4 regions of the Bacillus sp. es.036 genome follow, and region 2 is predicted to be linked to each of the others. Evidence: riboswitches for the same ligand, from Rfam matches in the RefSeq annotation. Region 2 holds a riboswitch; each other region holds the start of a gene.
The links. Region 2 has a riboswitch for S-adenosylmethionine ahead of ATG70_RS13830 (methionine ABC transporter ATP-binding protein). Riboswitches for the same ligand answer to the same signal wherever they lie in the genome.
Positions count from the first base shown of each region.

Region 1: linked by a shared signal. The riboswitch ahead of msrA (peptide-methionine (S)-S-oxide reductase MsrA) and the one ahead of ATG70_RS13830 (methionine ABC transporter ATP-binding protein) in region 2 are both predicted to bind S-adenosylmethionine.
Region 3: linked by a shared signal. The riboswitch ahead of ATG70_RS22000 (2,3-diketo-5-methylthiopentyl-1-phosphate enolase) and the one ahead of ATG70_RS13830 (methionine ABC transporter ATP-binding protein) in region 2 are both predicted to bind S-adenosylmethionine.
Region 4: linked by a shared signal. The riboswitch ahead of mmuP (S-methylmethionine permease) and the one ahead of ATG70_RS13830 (methionine ABC transporter ATP-binding protein) in region 2 are both predicted to bind S-adenosylmethionine.

Region 1 is NZ_PDIZ01000001.1:1,335,258-1,339,694, forward strand. Features, by position in the region: gene ATG70_RS06975 (Na+/H+ antiporter NhaC family protein) at 1-1,314, shown strand, start outside; SAM riboswitch class I at 1,395-1,509, shown strand; gene msrA (peptide-methionine (S)-S-oxide reductase MsrA) at 1,610-2,260, shown strand; gene ATG70_RS06985 (hypothetical protein) at 2,302-4,437, opposite strand, start outside.
Region 2 is NZ_PDIZ01000001.1:2,714,903-2,719,339, forward strand. Features, by position in the region: gene ATG70_RS13815 (L-lactate dehydrogenase) at 1-681, shown strand, start outside; gene ATG70_RS13820 (MetQ/NlpA family ABC transporter substrate-binding protein) at 720-1,559, opposite strand; gene ATG70_RS13825 (methionine ABC transporter permease) at 1,577-2,245, opposite strand; gene ATG70_RS13830 (methionine ABC transporter ATP-binding protein) at 2,238-3,260, opposite strand; SAM riboswitch class I at 3,418-3,527, opposite strand; gene ilvA (threonine ammonia-lyase) at 3,663-4,437, opposite strand, start outside.
Region 3 is NZ_PDIZ01000003.1:614,864-619,300, reverse strand. Features, by position in the region: gene ATG70_RS22010 (methylthioribulose 1-phosphate dehydratase) at 1-621, opposite strand, end outside; gene ATG70_RS22005 (2-hydroxy-3-keto-5-methylthiopentenyl-1-phosphate phosphatase) at 584-1,282, opposite strand; gene ATG70_RS22000 (2,3-diketo-5-methylthiopentyl-1-phosphate enolase) at 1,279-2,478, opposite strand; SAM riboswitch class I at 2,574-2,683, opposite strand; gene ATG70_RS21995 (pyridoxal phosphate-dependent aminotransferase) at 2,768-3,940, opposite strand; gene ATG70_RS21990 (carbon-nitrogen family hydrolase) at 4,043-4,437, shown strand, end outside.
Region 4 is NZ_PDIZ01000001.1:3,500,197-3,504,633, forward strand. Features, by position in the region: gene mmuM (homocysteine S-methyltransferase) at 1-54, opposite strand, end outside; gene mmuP (S-methylmethionine permease) at 29-1,432, opposite strand; SAM riboswitch class I at 1,516-1,618, opposite strand; gene ATG70_RS22620 (hypothetical protein) at 1,688-1,834, opposite strand; gene ATG70_RS17600 (SGNH/GDSL hydrolase family protein) at 1,957-3,195, opposite strand; gene ATG70_RS17605 (GNAT family N-acetyltransferase) at 3,486-4,437, opposite strand, start outside.

The sequences.
Region 1 (4,437 bases), 1.4 Mb from region 2:
TTAACGGCCTCATTTATTTATAAACCGGGCGTCATTAGTGGTTTACAGCAGTTTTATGAGTTTATCATGAGTGGTCTTAAAGATGAGAATAACGTTAAAATCGTTCTTTTTCTCTATATGTTTACCGGATTAATTGGATTAATGAAATATACAGGTGGAATTAAAGGGTTTGTTCATCTAGCATCTTCGAAAATCAATACAAAAAAAGGAGCATTGTTTCTTACTTGGATCTCGACAATTGGAACCTTTAGCGCTCCGAGCTTTCGCATTGTAACAGTAGCACCAATCATGAAAGCTCTTCTAAATAAAGTGAAAATCACGCCTCAGGAACTTGGATTTGTGATCGAGACGACTGCCACTCCAGTGATTGTATTGATGCCAATTGCGACTGCTTTTGTTGGATACATGTCGTCTGTTGTTCAGCTTTCTTTAAAAGCGGAAGGCATTGAAGGTGATGGTTATCGTTATTTTCTTCAAAGTATTCCGTATAACTTTTTTTCCATCAGTATCATTCTAATCGGCTTTTATTTAAGCTTTTTTCATCACAGCAAAAAACAAGCGACTGATGCAGGGAATCAAGAGAAGGAGCTAGATGATCAGTGGGAGGACTGTCATCCAGCCGTAGCAAAAGACCTTCCAAAAAAGCCGTTCAACTTATTACTGCCGCTTGGAGGAGTCATACTGTTAACTCTTTTTCTTACGTATTGGAGTGGGTATGAAAAAGGCTTTACCTCCTTACTTCAAGCATTCATTGAGGCGGATGTGCTTGATGCCATGGTATTTGCTCTATTAACAACGGTGCTACTTACATTCCTTTTTTATTTATTCCAGCGTTTCTCCTTAAAGGAACTCGTGACTTTCTTTATTGAAGGAGGAAATGAAATGATGCCGGTGATCATATTGTTAACGGTTGTGTGGGGGCTCGCTGCCTCAACTGAAGCGCTTGGATTTTCAACATTTGTCACATCTAATCTTGATTGGATTCCATCGTTATTCGTTCCGCCTGTTTTGTTTCTTGTTGGTGCGTTTATTTCTTATTTCATTGGTTCGTCGTGGGGAACTTGGGGGATTTTAATGCCGCTTGGTATTTCGCTTGGTCATTCAACCGGAACCGATCTTCCTCTCGTCATTGGAGCCGTATTTGCGAGCGGTACATTTGGAGCTTTTTCTTCACCGTTAAGTGATAATACGAATACAATAGCGAGAATTTTAAAGTTAAACCCGATGACATATGCTAAATTTAAACTAACTCCTGCACTTATTGCAGCAGGGACGGCTGCAGTAGGATATTTTATTATTTCTTTTGTGATTTAGCTTGAGCACTTTTCTATTGACAACTGTTTTAATACCATTTATTATTGAGATTAACTTAATAATCCTTTGTTTAAAGGATCTTCTTATTCAGAGAGGTGGAGGGACTGGCCCTTAGATACCTCGGCAACGGACCAATGAACATTTTGTTCATGCGGAACCGTGCCAATTCCTGCGGCGAAAGTCGGAAAATGAGAAGAGGCTCGGTATATCCAAACCCTCTTCTGTTCGGGCAGATGAGGGTTTTTTGTATGCATCCTCATCTGGAAAATTGTTTTAGTAGAGGGAGTGAACGATCTTGCATACACTAATGGATAACGAAACTAGAAAACAGCAACTTATTAAGACCCTTCTCCAAAAAGGAATCTATAAGAAGGGTGCCAAACAGCTTTATATGTTAACACTAAATGAACTGGAAAACATATATGATCGATCTGAAAAAATCAATACGATAACTGGAAACGGAGTGGTCAAAGTGGAGCAAGCAACATTTGCAGCAGGGTGCTTTTGGGGTGTAGAAGCACTATTTCAACAATTAAACGGCGTTATTTCGACAACAGCAGGATTTACTGGTGGTGAAACAATTAACCCTACGTATGAAGATGTTTATTCTGAGTTAACAGGTCATGCAGAATCCGTGCAAGTTGAATACGATCCTTCCCTCATTTCTTATGAAGAGCTCGTGGAAGTGTTTTTTGAAAATCATAACCCAACTTCTTTAAATAAACAGGGAGAAGATATCGGAACCCGCTATCGCTCAGCGATCTTTTTCCATTCTAATGAGCAGGCAGAAATTGCATTAATTGCAAAAGAAAATCTTGAGCGTTCAGGGCGTTTTAAGAAACATGTTGTTACTCAAATTGTTCCGATCACTTCATTTTATCGTGCAGACGAATATCACCAAAGTTATCTTGCTAAGCGTGGACAGTCTTCTTGTAAAATTTCGTAACACAAAAAAGCTTTTCCTCAATAGTATGAGGAAAAGCTTTTTTAGTTTGGTTGGTTTACACCGATTTGATCAAGAAAAATCTTTCCTTTTGGAGAGGCGTTAAACTCAAACGTGATGGAGTCGATCTCATCTAGCTTCACAAATCTGTTTTCCTTCTTGAAAAGTTGTATCGGAATGTTAAACGTTTGGAGTACGGGTTCGGTAGGTTCACCGTAACGCCGTTCTTCAAAAAAATTTGTTTTCGTATGCTGAATAGGGAGTGCCCCGTGCATTGGCATAATATCACTTAACAATACGCTGGATGACTCACCGTTGGCTGAGCTTACAGTTACCCTAAAATCAACCGGCTGTTGATCTTCTGCTTCCGATACGTTTGCTGCAGTAAATGTTAGTGCGCTATTCGGTGTGAAATGATATGGATCTTGTAACGGTTTCGTGAGATCTAGTGAGTAAGATGCATTTTTTGAATAGGATTGATCCCATTTCAAAAACACACCGTGAGTTCCTCTTTCCTTATCTCTACGAAATTCAAGTTCCCCTTCATACCACTGAATAAAGCTATTGGCTTCTATATCAATAAAAGGTGATGTTGCGGTTAGCACGTTCACATCTTCCTCAAAGTCACTGAATATATGGTAGGACGGATCTTCGTATTTACTAATATAAGTTGTCTTGGGTAACCACTCAAGTGCATAGCGGTAATCCTCAAACATTGGCTGATAACGATCATCTTCATGAAGAGTTGCCTCTAGAAAACCGGATACGTAAGTGCTTGCAATCTGACGCTGCTCATCGCCTTCAAGTAAAGGCTGTTTATTTAATAGTAATGTAAAAGGGAAGTACGTATCATTTTCTCCCCAGGTGGTGTTAAATTGTCCATGATTAGCACCATCAATATAAAGAGACGATTTCATCGCATTTTCGCTACCTGTTAATTGAATACCGTTATATTGGCGATCTCCTTCAAATTCAGATAAGTCACTATCATAAGAACCACCAAGTAATAAGTAATTTACATCATCAACTTCAATTTTACGATCAGAGAGAGTTTGATAATCGGTTGGAGCCAGTGCAATTACGGTTTCAATCTTGTAGTTAAAGTCAAAACGCATGTTAGCATTGTTTGGATAGCGATCGAGTTCATTGAATTTTGTCGCAAGGATAGCTGCTTGCCCCCCGCGAGAGTGACCAATTAACGCAATGTGATCCATATCAACTTTATTGAAAAATTGGGTATCTTGTTGTGTCGATAACGATTCAATTTCTTCAATGTGTTTTAGTAATAACCAGGCTCGGCCATTAATATCTCCTGATACACCGCCTGACCAAGAAGAGTTGAAGAAATTTTCATCAACTGATATGGTTAAAAACCCTCTACTTGCAAGCAGCTCTCCTAAATAATTGTAGCCTTGATCTGAAAAATCTTCCATTTTATGATTTCCATGTACGATAAGAACGAGTGGGAAAGGACCTTCACCTTCTGGCATAAATACACGGCCATTTAGTGGAACGTTAGCATCTTTAAAACCCCAAAACCATTCCCGTTCTTTAGACCATTCTCCAATCATGCTTGAAGCATTAACGGACCTTGTTTGGAGGTCGACTTCATTACCGAATTCGTCTCGTTGCTTATCAGTTCCACTTCCGTATGTAAACGTATTTACTTCAAGCGCACCATATTCCGATGGGTTTTGACTGACGGTGGAAAATGGCTCAACGGTGTTGGCGAGGCGCTCATCCATGGTACCAGGGGTAAATAGCCAGTAACAAAAAATGCCTGTTACGAAAACCCCTAAAAGTAGCATGATGATTGAAAGTGGTTTCTTCAATCCAGTAGTTAGCGGGTATCCAAACAGTACTCCAGTAATAACGCCAATAGCAACTAAGAGATAGGCAAGGGGGAGAATGTTCTCAAGACTGCGAAATTGATCTAACGTGTAAATCGTGATTGTAAGGGAAATACCTAAACTAGCGATGAAAAGAGTAGGAAGTTTTTTAACTCTTTTTATAAACCATTCTCCCATTTTCACGGCTACCCATGTTCCAATAATAGCTATTAGAAAGAAAAGAAAGAGATCTACTAATTTTCCGAGTCCAGTATGAAAATCAAAACCGATGGCGAAGATTAGAAGCATTGTGATTAATGTGGCACCATAGGAAGCGCCTTTCCAACTCGC
Region 2 (4,437 bases):
ACACGCTTAGACCTTATCGATAAAAATACAGCCATTTTTAAAACGATCGTATCAAGCGTAATGGAAAGTGGATTTGATGGTATTTTTATCGTCGCAACGAATCCAGTAGACGTACTTACTTACGCAACATGGAAGTTCTCCGGGTTACCGAAAGAACGCGTCATTGGCTCAGGTACGATTCTTGATACAGCTCGATTCCGTTATTTACTAAGTGATTATTTTAATGTCGATTCTAGAAATGTACATGGTTATATTCTTGGTGAGCACGGCGACACCGAACTTCCAGTTTGGAGTCATGCCTCTATTGGTAGTCGACCAATCATGTCACTCATTAAAGATAAACCAGAGGCAAAAGAAGACCTTGAGGAACTCTTTGTTAATGTGCGCGATGCCGCTTATCATATTATTAATCGTAAGGGAGCGACATACTACGGCATTGCAATGGGGCTTGTAAGGTTAACGCGAGCGATTATTCGAAATGAAAACTCAATCCTTACTGTGTCTACGCTCCTTGAAGGTGAGTATGGTTTAGATGATTTGTATATCGGCGTACCTGCGATTGTGAACAACAACGGCATACGCGAAATTATTGAACTTGATCTTGATCAAACTGAGTTAGATCAATTGCACCACTCTGCCAAAACGTTAAAAGAAGCAATGAAGCCAGTATTCCAGCATTAAAAAAAGGTTCTCCGTCAAATGACGGAGAACCTTTTTTCTTATTCGTCTACTGGTACGACAGCACCATCATATTCTTCTTCAATAAAGCTCTGAATTTCATCAGAATGTAGAACCTCAACTAATGCTTGAATCGCTTCGTTATCTTCATCACCTTTATTGACAGTAATCACGTTCACGTAAGGTGAGTCGGAATCTTCAAGAGCAATCGCATCTTCTTGAGGGTTTAGACCCGCATCGATCGCATAGTTTGTGTTGATCATAACCGCATCGCCTTCACCTTGCTGGTAGATCTGCGGAAGAAGTGAAGCTTCTACGTCTGTTTTAAAATCAATGTTTTTAGGATTTTCTGCAATATCTTCTACTGTTGCATCAGAAGCCTTCACGCCTTCTTTTAGTGTGATAAGTCCTTGAGCTTCAAGTAAAGAAAGCATACGTCCATGGTCAGAAACAGAGTTACTCATAATGATCTGAGCACCATCCGGAAGCTCATCTAAGCTCTTATAATCTTGTGAATAAACACCGATTGGTTCAATGTGAATGCCTCCAGCGTTAACAAAATCATAATTATCGTTTTCTTCCATTTGCAACTCCATATAAGGAATGGTTTGGAAGTAGTTTGCATCTAATTCACCGTTCGCTAGCGTCTTATTCGGTAGAATGTAATCCTGGAACGTTTTAACTTCTAGCTCTACACCTTTTTCTTCAAGCATCGGTTTTGCTTCTTCAAGAATTTCAGCATGTGGAATGTTTGAAGCACCTACTACGATTTTCTTTGAATCTTCAGCTTCTCCAGATCCTTCACTGTTCCCACCATTGTTGCCACACGCTGCAAGCACTGCAAGAGTAAGTACTGCAAATAGGGATAAAAATTTCTTCATGTTATTCTCTCCTTTTATTATCGTTTATCTATCACTCTTGTTGCTAAATCTCCAGCAATTTGAAGAATCGCAACTATAACCAATATTAAAACTGTCGCAACGAGCGTCACGTCAGGATTATTTCTTTGGAAACCTTCAAGGTAAGCGAGGTTCCCAAGTCCCCCTGCACCAACCACACCAGCCATTGCGGTGTAGCTTACAAGTGCAATCGCCGTTACGGTAATACCCGAAATGAGGGCTGGCATTGCTTCAGGAAGGAGAACTTTAAATATAATCTCCCCGTTTGATGCCCCCATTGACTGAGATGCTTCAATCACTCCTTTATCCACTTCCCGAAGAGCAATTTCAACCATTCGCGCATAAAATGGTGCCGCACCTGCAATAAGGGCTGGAAGAGCTGCATTCGCTCCAAGCATCGTTCCAATAATGTAAACAGAAAGCGGAATGAGTAGAATGATTAAAATGATAAACGGGATCGAGCGGAATAAGTTTACGATTCCAGCAATAATGCTATTAACAAACTTGTTCTCCCATATGTTTCCCCTTCCGGTTAGAAACAATAGTAGTCCAAGAAGAATACCGAGAATAAACGTTGCTAGCACGGAAATTGCCGTCATGTAAGCTGTTTGAATAGTAGCTTCCCACATCGATTCCCAGTTCACATTAGGAAATAGTGATTCAACCATTCGTAATCACCTCCGCTTCTACTCCTTGCTCACGAACATACTTCAGTGCACTTTCAACGACAGTCGGTTCACCTTTAAGAAAGACAGATAACTTACCATAAGGGCCATCTTGCGTATGAGAGATTTTTCCTTGAATAATGTTTACTTCAATATCAAACTGACGAATTAACTCTGTTACAAGTGGTGATCCCGTTTTACCTTTGAGGAACGTAAACTGGACGAGTTCACCCTCCTGGCTTGCTGCTAGATGTGCAATCGATTCCTTCATTTCTTCAGGCTCACTTAACTGATTCACGAAATCTTTTGTTATTTCTTCTTGCGGATGATGAAAGACTTCAAGTACTGAACCGTTCTCAACTACTCTACCGTTCTCCATCACTGCCACTCGGTGACAAATTTTGCGAATAACGTGCATTTCATGGGTAATCAAGACAATAGTTAAACCAAGTTTCTGGTTAATTTCTGTCAGAAGTTCGAGAATGCTATCCGTTGTTTTAGGATCTAGAGCAGATGTTGCTTCATCACAAAGCAATACCTTAGGGTTATTCGCAAGCGCTCGCGCAATACCAACACGCTGCTTTTGTCCCCCACTTAGCTGTGATGGATAAGCCGCTTCTCGTCCTTCAAGTCCAACAAGCTTAATTAATTCATCGACACGCTTCATTCGTTTCTCTTTGGAAACACCTGATATTTCGAGTGGAAACGCGATGTTATCACGTACCGTTCTTGACCAAAGAATATTAAAGTGCTGGAAGATCATTCCGATTTCCTGTCTTGCCGCACGTAGATCTTTTCCTTTAAGAGAGGATAAATTATTTCCTGCCACCGTGACCGTACCGTCCGTCGGTCTCTCAAGCAGGTTGAGCATCCGAATTAGCGTACTTTTTCCGGCACCGCTGTATCCGATAACACCGAATATTTCCCCTTTTTTCACTGAAAGGTTAACATCCTTAACGGCCTCTACCTTTCCAGACTTCGAAAAGAAGGTTTTATTAATGCCTTTAAGCTCAATCACATGTCTCACATCCTTTATGCATTTGCATGTTGTACCAGCTTCCTGAAAAAGGACTTTAGTCCCATGCTTTTATTCTTTACCTCGAAACACTTAAAAAATGATTCTAAAAATGCCCTTCTACTTTGAGTAGAAAGGCATGTCATCAATCAATGTCTTCCTCTCATTTCTCAAAGCAATCGCTTTGCAGGAATTGGCACCTTTTCAAACGAGTCGTTTGACGGTTGCCGGGCTTCATAGGGCCAGTCCCTCCACCTCTCTGAATAAGAGATTATAAAATTAAAATTACTTTACTGTGGTTAAGTGCTAAATTGAATTCTAGCATGGTACTTTATGAGTGTCAATTACTGAGCAAAAAGTCACAATAATCAAACATATTCACTATCATTAGCCAAGAGAAAACCATCAGCTGATTCGCCTGATGGTTTTTGCTCGCTCAGAAAGTTGTTTGTAGAGAGCTAATTTCTCAAGATCAGCATTTCCCCCACTCACAACAGCCCCAATTTTGCTACCTTCCAACCGGCTTGATTTACACAAGACAGCAGCGACAGATGCCGCACCAGCGCCTTCAACAAGTGTCTTATGTCTTTCAAGCATAAAGACGATTGCAGCAGCAATTTCTTCTTCAGAAACAGTCATCATATCGTCAACGAGTTCTTCGATAATTGGATACGTTCGTTTTCCTGCTTCCTTCACAGAGATGCCATCGGCAATCGATTTTACTGATTGAAGAACGAGAGGACCAGTACCTTTAAATCGATTCCATGTCGCAGATGCTTCCGAAGCCTGGATTCCAATGATTTTGACGTGAGGAAAGAACGACTTGATTGCCAGCGCAATTCCTGCTAATAATCCTCCTCCTCCAACGGGAACAAGAATCGTATCTAAGTCAGGACATTGTTGCATCATTTCAAGTGCAACGGTTCCTTGTCCTGCCATCACAACAGGGTCGTCAAACGCATGAACAAATGTTGCCCCTTTTTCAACACGCTCTCGATCAGCTCCACTAAACGCTTCGTTATAGGATTCGCCTTCAAGGACAACCTCTGCGCCATAAGATCGGGTCGCTTCAATTTTACTTGTTGGCGTATGAATCGGCATATAGATCTTTGCCTTGATTCCTCGCTCCATCGCAGATAGCGCTACTCCCTGAGCATGGTTACCTGCTGAAGCGGCAACG
Region 3 (4,437 bases), on a different contig from region 2:
GCTTACTACAGATTGAAAGTTTCTTAATTTAAGATGATAACTAAATAAAAACTCAAATGCTTCGAGATACTTTTTGGCTTCAAAACCATCGCGTCCCCATACCGTAATACCATGATTTTTCATTAATACAGCTTTCGTTTCTTTAGTGATAACATGAACAACATCCTGAGCAAGTAAAGAAAGGTCACTGGAGTTATCAATGATTGGAACGGATATTCGATCATTTTGTCCCCAGAGCCCAAATGCTTTTATTAATTCAACACCCTGAAAAGTAACCTCACCCTCTGTACGAAAAAGTTCAGAAATCACATTGTTATCTACTGTGTGGACGTGCAAACAACATCCTGCATTTGTTTTTTGATAGATGGCCTGATGAACAATTGTTTCAGCAGATGGTTTTAAAGAAGTTTTTTCGATTGCCTGTCCATCACGGTCGACCAATATGAAATCTTCTTCCGTTCGTTTTCTTTTATCTTTACCACTTGTGGTAACAAGAAACTGTAGCGGCTCCTCACTTACTTTGATTGAGAGATTGCCGCTTGTTCCTGGAAACCAATCACGAGCTGCTAACTCATCTTTGATATCAGCGAGTTCGTTCCAACGTTTCTGTACGAGACTCATCATACCCCTCCTTTTCTTCCCTCAATTTTCGAACGATATCATGGAACGACTCAAACGGAACTGCAGGAATGGATAGTTCTTTACACTTCTTTGCTAAGTAATCTCTTGCAAAGACTTGATCTGCCCGTTTAGCTGCCTCTAGATCCGTTATAGAGTCACCGATCACAATTTTTCGGTATGTATCTCCATCAAACTTTTTTAAGATGCCTGGCTTGCAGCATCCGCAATCGTTTGTACAATCATCATCACAAGAGTATGGCCAAGTAATCGTGATCGTTTCGTTCGTAAAATCGCTCCCATTGCAGAAAATGTTCTCTTCTGGTATTTCAAATGGGTTTAGAAGCGGATAGACAAAAAAATCAATTCCTCCGCTTACAACGTAAAGCTGGATTCCTTCTCGTTTTGTATAATGAACAAACTCGGCAAATCCCTGTCTAATCTCGGTTGTAGCTAATAAATAATCAAGCAAATCCTTCTTTCGACTGGAAGGAATCAAATGAAACATCTGCCCCACTCCTTCCCGAATGGATAGGTTCTGCGCTAAAATATTGTCTTTTATTTGCTCCCATTCTTTCGGAGCAAAACGTTTCATTAAGGAAACGATATTATCACTATTTGTAATCGTGCCATCAAAATCACAAAATATAATCGGCTTTTTCATCGAACCACCTCTGTGCTCCCCCACTTTGTAAGTGCCTGGTGAAGTGCCTCACTATTAAGCGATGCCTCTTCGAGAGTTTGATTTGTTAGAACAGCTTCAATCGCAGCTCGGAATGCTTTTCCTCCAGAAGCGGCTCCTCCTGGATGACCGTGCACGCCTCCTCCTGCATTAATAACGCTATCCTTTCCAAAGTCCTGAAGTAAAAGTGGGACCAATCCTGGATGGATGCCTGCTGAAGGAACCGGAAATGTCTTATTCAGTTGATTCTCTTCCGTCAGAGCTAAGGCTGTTGCGAGCGCTTCGTTTCGATCTAACGCCACGCTTCCGTAAGGGGAAGGAAAAAGAGAGAAATCAGCACCAGCGGTTCGAAGTAATTTTCCAAGTAACAGGGAATAACTTATGCCATAAGTGCTCGATGCAGCCATAGCCCCTGAAAAAGAAGGATGAGCCATGATCGGAACCGAGATATCCTTATCCTCAGCAAGAGACTGAAGGACATCTAAACCATATGTAAAAACGTTAAACAACAGGGCATCAGCCCCTAATTCAATCGCGCGTTTTGCTCGATCTTTCAGAATGTCCGTTCTTCCGGTTAAGTTAACCGCATATCGTGTGCGTTTCCCTGTCACTTCTGACGTCTGATCCAGCACTTTTTTTAAAACAGGGACGCGCTTTTCAAGAGGAGATAACTCATTTTCAAAAAGAATTTCATCATCTTTTACGAAATCAACTTTACCAAGGGCTTGTGCCTGCATTTGTTGTTCTAACTCATGCAATGGCTTTCCAATCACCCCTTTAAAAATACTCATGACAAGTGGTCGATCATGCACATCTGCAAGTTTGCGGATGCCTTCTATCCCATGCCCCGGCCCCGGAAAGGCTTGAAGCAACTCATCCGAAAACTCTAAATCAATGAGTTTTATTTCTCCATCAAGAGAAAGTTTGCCGAAAACGGTTGTTAAAATCGCCGGTATATCAGCACTGAAATTAATCGCTGGATAGGAGATAACAATGATCCCTTTACCTTCTCTCTCCTCCACCCTAACGACTTCTCCTTTATGTTTTTGTAACTGTTCTTTTTCTAATAACGGTAGATTCGTCCATGTGCCAACGGTTAATCCGAGAGCGATCGATTCGGCACGCTGGGCTAATTGATGATCATTATTTACAAGATAGGTAGCTATAAGACGGCTCATCACGTTCATTCCTTTCAGTCTTTACCTTTCAATTTTCGCTCATCACACAAAAAAGACCCCTTCACGAGGAAGAGGTCTTTATCACCATGCTCTTCCTCTTATCTTCCAGCTTTTGCTGCGAGAATTAGCACCGTGTCTTTAAGAAAACTTAAAAATCGGTTGCCGGGCTTCAAAGGGCTCGTCCCTCCACCTCTCTGGATAAGAGTTTGCAATTATTCGTTTTTAGTAATTGATTTGAATTATGCCAGACGCAAGAAATTCTGTCAAACTGTTTTTTAATTTTTCTGAATCAAAAGAGATTAAGAGACTTAATTCGTTCCACCGCTTCTCTTAGCTTATCTTCAGACGTTAATAGCCCCACTCGTACATAGCCCTCACCATATTCACCAAACCCGTTGCCAGGTGCGACAACAATTTGGACGCTTTCAAGTAAGTAATCTGCAAAGCTTTCTGAAGTAAAGGATTCAGGTACTTTTAACCAGGCGAAAAACGATCCCGCAGGAGAAGTGACATTCCAGCCAATGTCATGGAGTCCTTGAATGAGAACATTTCGTCTCGACTCATACGTATCGCGAAGGTCTTCTACACACTGCTGCGATCCAAGCAAAGCTTCAGCTGCGGCTTCTTGCACCGCACTAAATAGACTAACGTAAAAATGATCCTGAAGGAGATTGATGCTCTCAACAACAGATTGATTTCCGACTGCAAATCCTACACGCCATCCCGCCATATTATATGTTTTTGAAAGGGTATAGATTTCAATTCCATTGTCTTTTGCACCCCCTGTTTCCAAAAAGCTAATCGGTCGCTCGCCATCAAACCCGATCGCACCGTAAGCGAAATCATGCACAACACAAATATCATTCGTCTCTGCAAAACTGACTGTTTCCTCAAAAAAGCGCTTCGTTGCAACAGCTGCAGTTGGGTTGTTTGGATAATTTAAAAACATCATTTTCGCTTTTTTTAATGAATCCTCTGGAATCGCATCATAGTCTGGTAAGAAATGATTCTCCTCAAGCAACGGCATCATTTGCATATCCGCTTCAGCCATCGCGACACCTGACCAATAATCGGGATATCCAGGGTCTGGAACGAGTGCCACATCACCTTTATTTAGTAAACATTGACTGACCTCGACAAGGCCTGCTTTTCCACCGAAAAGAACGGCAACTTCCTTCTCTGGATCAAGCTTCACTCCAAATTCTCGCTCATAGAAATCAGCAGCCGCCTGCTTCAAAAAAGGCTGTCCTCGAAATGGCGGATATTTGTGATAGGTGGGATTTTCAGCTGCCTTCTGCAAGGACTTGATAATATGATCAGGTGTTGGCTGATCAGGATTTCCCTGTCCAAGATTAATCATGTCATAACCCGCTTCTACATAGCGGTTCACTTTTCCAGCAAGCTTCGCAAAAAATTGTTCCGGTAATCGTTTAAGCGCATCCGAAGTTTGAAATTGTTTCAAAGAATCACATCCTGTTAAAATTTTCGTGAAATTCTAGTAAATTATGTTATCTTGGATACACAATCATGTAAAGCTTATTTTGTAAGCGAGGAGGAGAAAACAATGAAAAAAATCGCTCTGTTGCAATTTGATATTGCGTTTGGAAACCCGGAAGAAAATTTCTCGAAAGTGAAAGAGCTTGTTGCTAAGGCTGTTCATGACAAACCAGATATTATTGTTTTACCAGAACTGTGGTCGACTGGTTATGACTTATCGAGACTAGACGAAATTGGGGATACAAATGCAGAAAAGTCCATTGCATTTCTTTCAGACCTAGCCAAAAAGAATAAGGTGAGTATAGTAGGTGGCTCAATTGCAAAGCAACACAATGATCATGTAACGAATACGATGCTCGTTTTCAATCGAGATGGGCAGCTTATCCATGAGTATAGCAAAGCTCATCTATTTCGCCTGATGAATGAAGAGAAATACCTTGTTTCAGGAAATGAGAAAAGCCA
Region 4 (4,437 bases), 790 kb from region 2:
CACCAAATTATAATCTACTAAAATTGCCTTAATAGGATTCTGTTTCTGCCACATTACTTATTCTCCTTTTCTTTACTCGTTTTGTTAAATAGTAACTTCCATAACATAGTGCAATAAACGGTATCCCACAGTACAATGCCACTCGCTGGGTCGGATCAAAAGCAATGCCAATCAAGGAAGCCAAACATAACAAGAAGGCTAGAATCGGAACGACAGGATAGAAAGGCGTTCGATAACTAAGGTTTTTAATGGATTTTCCTTCTTTTACATATTTCTTTCTAAAAAGAAATTGTGACGCACTAATACTCATCCATACAATGACAACAGCAAGCCCGGAAATAGAGACAAGCACCACATAAACGGTATCTGGCGCAATGATGCTTGAAAGTAGTGCTAGTGCTCCGCCTAACATACTTAATATCACAGCAGGAAGAGGGACACCATTTTTGTTGAGCCTAGCAAAAATAGGAGAAATCATTTGCTTGTCTGAAAGTGACCAGAGCATTCTCGACGAAGCATATAACCCTGAATTTGCAGCGGATAAAATGGCTGTAAGAATAACAAAATTCATTATATCTGCCGCATATGGAATCCCAATTATTTCAAGTACTGCAACAAATGGGCTTTCTAGAACTCCAGCTTCTGATGCTGGGAGAAGAGCTGATAAAATAAAGATTGAACCGACAAAGAATAGAATTAGCCGAACTAACGTGGTGCGAATGGCTTTTGGTATGGTTTTCGCAGGATTTTCTGTTTCTCCAGCTGCAATTCCAATGAGTTCAGTTCCAGAGAAAGCAAAATTCACTGCTAGCATCGTCATTAATATGGCAAATACCCCGTTCGGAAAGATCCCTTCATTTGTAAAGTTAGCAAATAACGATGCATTCTCACCAGATTCCATTGGAATAAACCCTACGATTGCTGCCGCACCTAAAATAATGAACAACACAATAGCCAGAACCTTTACAAGGGCAAACCAGAACTCACTCTCCGCAAAAAATTTCACAGTCAAAATATTTAAAATGAAGATCATTGCAACAAACAAGCCGCTCCAAATCCATACACTAATAAGTGGAAACCACCTCTGCATGAGCATACCCGCAGCTGTAAACTCAGAACCTAGCGCAACTGTCCAGGTTAGCCAGTACAACCAGGCAACTGTATAACCGGTTCCTCCGCCAATGTATTGAGCCGCATAGCTATGAAACGCACCTGTCTCAGGCATATGAACCGCTAGCTCTCCCAAGCACAGCATGACCAGGTAAACGACAAGTGCACCTACCAGATAAGAAAGGATCGTCCCAACAGGACCAGCTTGTTGGATCGTGTAGCCAGAACTTAAAAACAATCCCGTACCGATGACCCCTCCGAGTGAGAGCATCACTACATGTCTTGATTTCATCTCCCTTTTAAAACCCTGTTTGCTTTCCATATTATTTCTCCTTACTTTTCCATCCAGAAAAACAAAAAAACGCACTCGAATGGAGTGCGTAACTGACAAAATAAAACCGAAGGCTCTCATCTATCAGGTTTATCACCCGCTGGAGTTAGCACAGTATCCAATGGACCTGTTGCTGAGGTTTCAAAGGGCCAGTCCCTCCACCTCTCTGGATAAGAAAATATATTTTAACAAAAATATCAATTTACTCACGGTTTGTCAAGGTAGGATAGCAACAACGACGCTTCACTAAATATCCTTTTTCCACTGACGACTACCTTGCATTTGTCTTTGGACAATTGTCTTCATTCCATTTCTTTTCTTCATTTTTGAAAATCGCGTCATCGCTTCCCTCATATCTTTCTCCATTTGCTCCAACACGTACTCATTTTCCATTCTCTTTCCCTCCTCCAAAAAAAGATGGCTCCCCCTAAGAAAGTGGAAGCCATACCATGATGTGAGAACGTATATTCGGTTGATAACCTAAGTTTAGCGAACATTAGTTCTTTTAGCAAGGATTACTTTTGTTTAAATATCGAAAAATCAACTGTATCTGCCATTTTATTATATCCTTTATCATTTGGATGCAAATGATCCCCAGAATCATACTTCGAGAGAAACTTTTCTGGATCATTTGGATCTCTCAATGCTTTATCAAAATCAATGACCGCATCAAATTCTCCGCTCGTTCGAATCCACTCGTTCACTTCCTGGCGCGTCTTTTCTCCTTCTTCAGTAAACATACTAGAATCTTTATAAGGTGTTAATGTACCTCCATAAATAGGAAGCCCCTTTTCGTGAGTTGCTTTGATGATTTTCTTCATTCGATTAATGATTTTCTTTGAATCATATTCAGGATAGTGTCTCAAATCATTAATGCCTTCATGTAGAATAACGCCATTGATTCCTTCTTGGCTAAGCACATCTCGTTCTAATCTCGCAAAGGCGTTCTGTCCTTTTCCTTCTTCACTATTAATCAGGTGATTGGCAGAAATCCCTGCATTTAAAACCGACATTTTTACCTCAGCGTTTTCCGAATTCATACGATTCGCTAAATAATCAGGCCAACGGCGGTTTGCGTTTAACGTGGAATAGTTGCCATTTGCAATTGAGCTTCCCATTACTACGACAGAACCGTTTACAGATTCATCAGGCACAACCTCTAAACGTTCTAACCAGAACCATGCTTCTTCTTTTGACGTGTATGCAGAGTCTTTTTCATCTCCGGCATGGTTTCCTTCTTCAGACATATACACCGTTTGATTTGAACGCTGATGCCACGTTGTTGGGCCAGTTTCACGATCTACGTACAAACTAACCGTTATATTTTGATCGGCGTTTACCGGAAAATCAATTGCATCACTATATTGCGTTTCTCCTTGAGGAATCGTTACAGCTTCTTTACCATCAAAGGTAATCAGCTGGTCCGTCTCCTTATCAATACTTGCACCTTCCTTGGATATTGCAACTCTCACTTCTTTTATAGATAAAGGGAGTGAACCAAATTCATTGGATAATCGAATCCGCATTTTCTCCCCTTCCATATGTGGGCGAAGAATTAACCTGATTGTTTGATCCTTAAATCCTTCATGAGAGTTTCCATCTTTAGCAGGAGCCTGCATGCTTGCTGTCCATGAACCGACCCATTCACTCTTTTCGGATGCATTCTTCATTGAAGAAGGCCATCCTTTTGCGCTTACTACACTTAATAATCCAGCTATAAGAATCAGTACGAATAATGTTAGGATACGTGTCATTGTTTACTCGCCTCTCGTTTACAGTTTCATTCAACCTCTATTAGTTATCCTTACAAAAGGCTTCGTCCATCATAACTAGCCTCAGTTGGTCTTAATCTTTCTGTCTCTAAATTGTTAATAAACAGAATACCCCTATTTGGATGGATTGATGCTCTATGTAACCGAATGTAAAGAAATTGCAAACGAAAGAACTATAGATAAAATATCTCTGAAATATAAGCACCTCTAGCACTTTTGTTATCATACGAATAAAACCCCTATTCTCATATGTGAGATTAGGGGTTTTTGGGTTAAAAGAAGTCCATGAAATTTGTCGCCTTTGCGGAACGTATGCGTTGCAACCGTGTTACATCTTCCTTTGATCCTTCTAATAAACCAGCTTCATAAAGAAAGAAAGGGTCCTGGTACCCAGTCAATACAGAAGTCAGCGTATTAATGTTACATCGAAGGCCTCGTTTTGGTGGATGAGCACACGCTGCATTCGCTTTATCTCCCATGAAGACCCTCACGCCTTCATAATCGATCAGGTAGCTGCCATTGTTCCACTCTGCCTGATCATCTGTAATATGGAGAAAAAGAGTCTCGTCCGACTTGAATGTAAATGGATATTCCTTAAGAAAATTCTCGACATCAACAATGCGTGCCATAAAGTACGGCTCGACCGTTGTTTTCACTTTTGGATTTGCTAATAAAAAAGCGAGCTGGTCACTTTCGTTTGTTAGAATCGTAGCGTGATCTACCATAGAATCGTGCTGACAGAGATAATTCCACAATCCTCTTCTTGCTTCCCCATCTAAACAAACCATTTCTTCAACCTCTAATGTTCGATCCTCTATTTTGTAATAAATGTATCCGGTTATATTCCCCTCTTCATTTGTATAAGTAGCAAAACGAAATCCTTTCGAATAAACGCGTTCCTTCCACCAATTTTCCGTTCGAACGAGCATGCCATTAAAGCGAGTCGCAAACGCTTCGTAAACAGGATTCAGAACTTCAAAGACGTGATCAAGTTCAACACGCCTTACTTTTCCACTTACAGCAAGAAGAGGCTCAAGATCATGCGCGTTCAACTCTACCTTCTTCCAGTTATTCAAAACTTCATACCCAAATTTTCGATAAAAGGAAATCTGAAAGGGATGGAGAAAAGAGATTGTTTGGCCTTTTTGTTTCATTTCAAAAAGACCATTTCTAAGCAGACGTGCTACCCTTCCCCCTCTTCTGTGTTCCGGATAGGTTGCGACT